Regions from separate parts of the Cupriavidus sp. 05T41 genome, predicted to be linked through region 2. Evidence: riboswitches for the same ligand, from Rfam matches in the RefSeq annotation. Region 2 holds a riboswitch; the other holds the start of a gene.
What was found. A riboswitch is a leader RNA that binds a small molecule or an ion and turns the genes downstream of it on or off. The one in region 2 is predicted to bind glycine.
Positions count from the first base shown of each region.

Region 1: linked by a shared signal. The riboswitch ahead of gcvT (glycine cleavage system aminomethyltransferase GcvT) and the one ahead of AC1DKV_RS17005 (D-amino acid dehydrogenase) in region 2 are both predicted to bind glycine.

Region 1 covers NZ_JBFTLQ010000039.1:107,987-111,989, reverse strand. Annotated here, with positions in the region: gene AC1DKV_RS22695 (UvrD-helicase domain-containing protein) at 1-1,882, opposite strand, end outside; glycine riboswitch at 2,092-2,179, shown strand; glycine riboswitch at 2,201-2,333, shown strand; gene gcvT (glycine cleavage system aminomethyltransferase GcvT) at 2,435-3,562, shown strand; gene gcvH (glycine cleavage system protein GcvH) at 3,652-4,003, shown strand, end outside.
Region 2 covers NZ_JBFTLQ010000026.1:65,762-68,971, forward strand. Annotated here, with positions in the region: gene AC1DKV_RS17005 (D-amino acid dehydrogenase) at 1-771, opposite strand, end outside; glycine riboswitch at 820-946, opposite strand; gene AC1DKV_RS17010 (GTPase domain-containing protein) at 1,230-2,951, opposite strand; gene AC1DKV_RS17015 (hypothetical protein) at 2,948-3,210, opposite strand, start outside.

The DNA of each region.
Region 1 (4,003 bases), on a different contig from region 2:
TGCCGACGTACATCAGGCGGCGCTCTTCCTCGATCTTCTCGTCGCCGAGGTCTTCGTCCTCGCGGCAATGCGGCAGGATGCCCTCTTCCACGCCGACCAGGAACACGTGCGGGTACTCCAGCCCCTTGGAGGCGTGCAGCGTGGACAGGCGCACCGCGTCGGGATCTTCCTCGCGGCCTTCGAGCATGCTCATCAGCGCCACGGTCTGGGTCAGCTCCAGCAGGTTCTTGCCTTCGTCGCCGAAGCCGTCGGCGGTGTCGAAGCCGGTGGCCTCGCCGCCCTCGGCGGCCTCGGGCTTGGTGCCCTTGCGCTTGAGCCAGTCGAGGAATTCGAGCGTGTTGGTCCAGCGCGACTGGGCCTGGCGCTCGTCGAACGTGTCGTACAGGTAGGCCTCGTAGTGGATGCCTTCCATCATGTCGTCGAGCACTTCGGTGGCGGGATCGCTGGCGGCGCGGCCGGCCAGGCGCACCATGGCTTCGCAGAACACGCGCAGCGGCTCGAGCTGGCGCGGCTGCAGCTTGCCTTCGATGCCGCCCATCATGGCCGCTTCGAACAGCGAGACCTTGGCCTGCCCGGCGAAGGTGCCCAGCACTTCCAGCGTGGCGTTGCCGACGCCGCGGCGCGGCGTGGTGATGGCGCGGATGAAGGCGGGATCATCGTCCGGATTGGCGATCAGGCGCAGGTAGGCGCAGATGTCCTTGATCTCGGCCTTGTCGAAGAAGCTCTGGCCGCCCGACAGCACATAGGGAATGCGCTCGCGCCGCAGGATCTGCTCGAACAGGCGCGCCTGGTGGTTGCCGCGGTAGAGGATGGCGTAGTCACGGAACTGCGCGCGCCGCTCGAACTTGTGCGCCGAGAGCCGGAACACCACCGACTCGGCTTCGTGCTCCTCGTCGTTCATCGGGTTGATGGCGATGGGGTCGCCCATGCCGTGCTCGCTCCACAGCTTCTTGTCGAACAGCTTCGGATTGTTGGAGATGACGGCGTTGGCGGCCTCCAGGATGCGCACGGTGGAGCGGTAGTTCTGCTCCAGCTTGACCACCTTGAGATCGGGGAAGTCGGTCTGCAGCAGGCGCAGGTTGTCCAGCGTGGCGCCGCGCCAGCCGTAGATGGCCTGGTCGTCGTCGCCCACCGCGGTGAAGGCCGGCGCGCGCAGGTGCGAGCCGCCGGCCAGCAGCTTGAGCAGCTGGTACTGGCAGGCGTTGGTGTCCTGGTATTCATCGACCAGGAAGTAGCGCAGGCGGTTCTGCCACTTCATGCGCACCGCTTCGTCGCGCGCGAACAGCTCGGCCGGCAGGCGGATCAGGTCGTCGAAATCCACCGCCTGGTAGGCGTTGAGCGTGGCCACGTAGTTGCGGTAGACCAGCGCGGCCTGGTGGTCGTCGGCGCTCTCGGCGGTGGCGATGGCGGTCTCTGGATCGACCATGCCGTTCTTCCACAGCGAGATGGTGCTCTGCACGCTGCGGATCAGCTTCTTGTCGGTGGTGGCGAGCTGCTCCTGCACCAGGCCGAAGCAGTCGTCCGAGTCCATGATGGAAAAGCGCGGCTTCAGCCCCACGTGCTCGGCCTCGGCGCGCAGGATCTGCACGCCGAGCGAGTGGAAGGTGCTGACCGTCATCTGCTTGAGCGGAATGCGGCGGCCCTCGCGCGTGGTCTTGCCTTCCATCAGCTTGGCGATACGCTCCTGCATCTCCTTGGCGGCCTTGTTGGTGAAGGTCACCGCGGCGATATGCTTGGGCTCGAACCCCTTGTCCTCGATCAGGTGCGCGATCTTCTGCGTGATCACCCGCGTCTTGCCCGAACCGGCGCCGGCCAGCACCAGGCAGGGGCCGTCGAGATAGCGGACGGCTTCGGATTGGGCGGGATTGAGTCCGTGGGTCATGCGTTTGGCGTGGTGGCGGAAGCGGATGGCGAAATGGCTGGCGAAGACGACGCGGCCAGGGCTGCCTGTGAAGACTGCGGCACCGGGGTGATGTCCCCGCAAGCGACAGCAGCCGCAGATGTTAACACGCCGGGTTGCCGGCCCCGGGGTGCCGGTGCCGTGCCGCGCGCCACGCGTTGACAAGCCACCGGGGCTGCCTGTAGAGTCGCGCCATCCGGCCGGGAGAGCGCGCAGATCTTGCGCCGCCGAAGGGGTATCACCCGAAAACTCTCAGGCACCATGGACTGGTCGGATCGGCTTGCAATATGCACACGATGCACGCCGTACTCTGGAGAGCGGCACCCGCCACGCGCGCAAGCGACGGCGAGCGTGCCCACCGAAGGGGCGCGCAGGGCACAGGTCCACCGGACCGCCTTGTAATCTCTCAGGTATCGAGGACAGAGGGGTCATCCGCCGCGGCGGATCTGGCAGCGCCATGGCGCGCCGGGTCTGGCGGCGGATGACCCTTTTTTCGTTTTCGAACCGAGATTTCCGCCTTCCCCCGAGGACTACATGACGCTCCAGGCCACGCCCCTCAATGCCATCCACCGCGCACTCGGCGCCCGCATGGTCGACTTCGGCGGCTGGGACATGCCGGTCAACTACGGCTCCCAGATCGAAGAACACAATGCCGTGCGCACCGACGCCGGCATGTTCGACGTCTCCCACATGTGCGTGGTCGACCTGGCCGGCGCCAATGTGCGCGCCTTCCTGCGCGGCCTGCTGGCCAACAATGTGGACAAGCTGCAGACGCCGGGCAAGGCACTTTATTCCTGCATGCTCGACGAGAGCGGCGGCGTCATCGACGACCTGATCGTCTACTTCTTCGCCGAGGACCGCTTCCGCCTGGTAGTCAATGCCAGCACCGCGACCGGCGATATCGAATGGATCACCGCGCGCAACGCCGCCACCGGCAGCGGCGTCACCATCACCCCGCGCCGCGGCGACAACGCCCCCGCGGGCGCCGCGCCGCTGGCCATCGTCGCCGTGCAGGGCCCGAACGCCCGCGCCAAGGTGTGGAGCGCCTTCCCCTCCACCCAGCCCAGCGAAGCCCTCAAGCCCTTCAACGCCATCGTGGTGCAGGATCCCGCCCTGGGCGAAGTCATGGTGGCGCGCACCGGCTACACCGGCGAGGATGGTTTCGAACTGGTGGTGCCGGCCGCGAACGTGGCCGGCCTGTGGGAGAAGCTGGTCGCTGCCGGCGTGCGCCCGGCCGGCCTCGGCGCGCGCGACACGCTGCGCCTGGAAGCCGGCATGAACCTGTACGGCCAGGACATGGATATCCACACCTCGCCGCTCAACGCCGGCCTGGCCTGGACCGTGGACCTGCAGAGCGAGCGCGACTTCACCGGCAAGGCGGCGCTCGTCGCCGGCGGCCAGACCCAGCAGTTTGTCGGCCTGATCCTGCGTGAAAAAGGCGGCGTGCTGCGGGCGCACCAGAAGGTGATCACCACTGCCGGCGACGGCGAGATCACCAGCGGCACCTTCAGCCCTTCGCTGTCCCTGTCCATCGCATTTGCCCGCCTGCCGCGCGACGTTGCCCTCGGCGCCGAGGTGCAGGTCGAGATCCGCGACCGCAAACTCGCCGCGACTGTGGTTAAACTGCCGTTTGTGCGCAATGGCAAGGCACTCGTGAGCTGAACGCTCGCACCGGTCACAGCGCGCCCGCCGGCGACGGATTGCCTCCGCCCGGCGGGCGCTGAAAAAACAAATTGAATCTGGAGAATCCCATGAATTTCCCCGCCGACCTGAAATACACCGAGTCCCATGAATGGGTGCGCGTCGAAGCCGACGGCACGCTGACCATCGGCATCACCGACCACGCGCAGGACGCGCTGGGCGACATCGTGTTCCTGGAGCTGCCGGAAGTGGGCAAGTCGGTCGGCGCAGGCGACGCGCTGGCGGTGGTGGAATCGGTCAAGGCCGCTTCCGACATCTACGCGCCGGTGGCCGGCGAAGTGATCGCCGTCAACGAAGCCGCCGTCGCCGCGCCGGAAAGCGTCAATGCCGACGCCTTCGATGCGTGGCTGTTCAAGCTCAAGCCGGCCAACAGCGACGACGTCAACGGCCTGATGTCGGTGG
Region 2 (3,210 bases):
CGCCAGCACGTAGGCGTCCGCGCTCTCGATCTGGTAGCCGCCAGTCTCGTCGGCAATCTCCACCCCGTGCATGCTGCCGCCCTCGGCATGCAGGCGCTGCACCCGCACGCCATAGCGAAAGCGCACGCCCAGCGCTTCGCAGCGCGCGGCCAGCGCGGTGGTGAAGCGGTGCACATCGCCCGATTCATCCTCGCTGGTATAGGTGGCGCCCGCCAGACGCGGCGCGATATTCGCCAGCGCCGGCTCCAGCCGCACCACTTCGTCCGGCCCGATCACGCGGCGCTCGCAGCCCAGCTCGCGCATGATGCGCGCCGGCTCGACGGCCGCGTCGAATTCCTTCTGGCTGGTATAGAAATGCAGGATGCCGCGCGTGAGGTGGTCGTACTCGATGCCGGTCTCGGCGCGCAGCGCCTGCAGGCTGGCGCGGCTATAGGTGCCCAGGTTGAGCAGCTGGATCATGTTGTGGGTGGAGCGACTGGCCGTGCACTCGCGCAGGAACTTGAGTCCCCACGACCACTGCGCCGGATCTGCGCGCAGGCGGAACAGCAGCGGAGCATCCTCGCGCCCGAGCCAGCGCAGCATCTTCAGCGGCGCGGCCGGGTTGGCCCAAGGCTCGGCATGGCTGACCGAGATCTGCCCGCCGTTGCCAAAACTGGTTTCCCGGGCCGCGCCCGCATTGCGCTCCAGCACCACGACCTCGTGCCCGGCACGGGCCAGGTACCACGCAGACGCAACGCCGATCACGCCGGCTCCCATCACGATGACTTTCATTTCTCAGGCTCCGGATAGCAAAAAGGGGCAGGCAAGCCATCTGGCCTGCCTGCCCCCACTGTCCTTTTGCCTGAGAGATTCGCCGCACCCACCACGGGTACCGGCTTGCCCCTTCGGCGGCCGCGTGCCGCTTACCTGGTCGGTGTGCGGTCCGGCGCTCTCCAGTTTGTTCGGTTTCCAGTCTTTTGCACCTGAGCGTTTCAGGGGTACGCCTTCGGTAGAGACACCCACCTGATACGGCGGAGGTGTCTCGTTCTCCTGGAAGCCGCAACATAGCACGCGTTGCAGAGAGACTGCAAGGGCAGTATGGCGGCCCGGCGGCGCCCCGCCGCCGGGCCGCGCGCTGTAGCAAGGTTCTGTAGCAGTCTGGCCGGCCAATTTTTGGAGCCGGCGAGCTCGGGAGCAGGGCACGAGTAGCGCAGGCTTTTACAGGTGGCGGACCAATATGGCAATAGGGTTCAAGGTGCAGTGCCTGGTATCCGCGGCGTGGCACCGTTGAGTGCATCATGCAATTGCTGCTTCAGTGCTTTGCAGCGGTCGGCTACCTCTTCCGACTGCTTGCCAAGCCCGATACTKATGGCCTGGCGTTCCAGCATATCCTTCAGTTGACCAGTCAGATTTGCCGCGATGTTGTCCAGAGCCGTGTTTCCGAACCTCTCGATGGCATTGCTGGTGCCTAGCGCCGATGCTTCGGCGTGCTGTCTGAATGCAGCGCGAAGCGAGCGGCGCAGGTCCGTAACGTAGCGCCGTTTGGCATCCTCGATTTTCTCTTCCCGAAAATGCAGATAGAGGTCGAGGATGGTTGCTAGCAACKGGCTGAATGCCGCTAGTCTTCCCGATGCTCTTGTGATGAGGCCAGCTCGACGGAGAGCCTCCGTCCTGACCAGCCTTATCCCGGTGGACCCGGCAATTTCGTAGAGGAGATTGCCGAGTGCCTTTGTGCTTATCGAAGCGGCTTCCAGTCCGCCTGCTATTGGCCCGGTTGCGCTATTGACAAGCCGCGTCAGACGCAATGCCGGGCTAGCTGGGATGCGGATGGCATCCAGTGAGCCGGGTGTGCCTGGCGCGAAGCTGCCGCCGGACCACGGCATGTGGAGCGCCTGCGTTGTGCGATTCTCGAGTTGCTTCCCCGCGCCGCCAAGGATTTCGTGCAGCTGTCGCTCCATTTCGCACCAAAGCTTGCTCAAGTCCTCCTTCATCTGGTCAAGCGTGGAGGTGAAGAACGCCTGCACCTCCGGAGCCTCGGCGGTGCCGTCCAGACGTTCCATTGCTTTCGCGGCACGCCCCAGTACTGTTGAATAGACTTGCCGATGCCATAGGCGCGCGAGCGAATGCAGGTGTTCCCTTGCCTGTTCAAGCTCGGCGATTTCCTTCTGGACGCAGGCTATGCGTGCTTGCAGGCAGGGCTCGTCGCCGGATTGCATGACATCCCGCATAACGCCTTCCACAGCGCTGATGGCTGCAATCGCCCGGCTCGCCTGACCGGTCTGGTTTCCCCAGGCGGAAAGGCTGGTCACCAGCGCCGACAATCTGCTTTGCCGCAGCAGTCGCTCGCGGAAGCCGGCCGAGGCCTGCCTGGCATGGAAGTACTTTGCCACCGAGCAGTGGAGCACGGGAATGCCGATGCGTCTACCCAATACCGCCTCAATCCGCTGTTGCATGCCGGCGCCTCCATTGCGGTCCCGGTCTATTTTGTTGACCACCAGGCAGCATGGTCTGCCGAGACAGAGGTTGTCTTGGTCTAGCAGCCTTCTCAATATGCCTGCCTGGGCCCGATAGGGAAGTTCGGGTGTAACGACGAGCAATATCATGTCGGCCTCCATGGCCGCACTGAGTGCTGCCCCGCCCACGAGTTCACTGGGGGAAAGATAAAGGCCTGGCGTATCCACAAATACCATCCCGTGCCAGTCATGCTCGCCTACCGCCGCAGTTGGCTCATCCGTTCCGAGGTGCGCTTCGTCGTTCCCTGACACCGCCCGGATGAGGCTGGTTTTGCCAACTCCCGCCTCGCCGAGTAGCGCGATTCTCCATGGGGCCTCAGCCTTTAACGTTTCCTGCCAGTATTGCAGGGTCGCGCGCAACGATTCCGAAGATGAAGTTGGCCAATGCGAAATGATTGAGGCCGCGTCGCGGATGAGGTGGCGGACGGCGTCGCGAGTGTCTTGAAATCCAGGCGTCACAACAGCACTCCAGTGTGAATTGAGATGCCAAGCAATTGCTCCGCCAGCTGAATGGAAGTCGACCCAGCCCCGATTGCTTGTTCCCACTGCATTTCGCTAAGCAAGACGGTCGCCGCCTCCCGGCCCGGGGCTATCGCCACTGACGCAATCGCCGAGCCGCAGTTGTCTATCCCGAGTGCCTGGCGCACTTGTCGTTCGAGCGGGGCGAGCCGGTCAACCAGCAGAAGCCTTTCACCGCCCAGCCACTCGGATAGCTGCT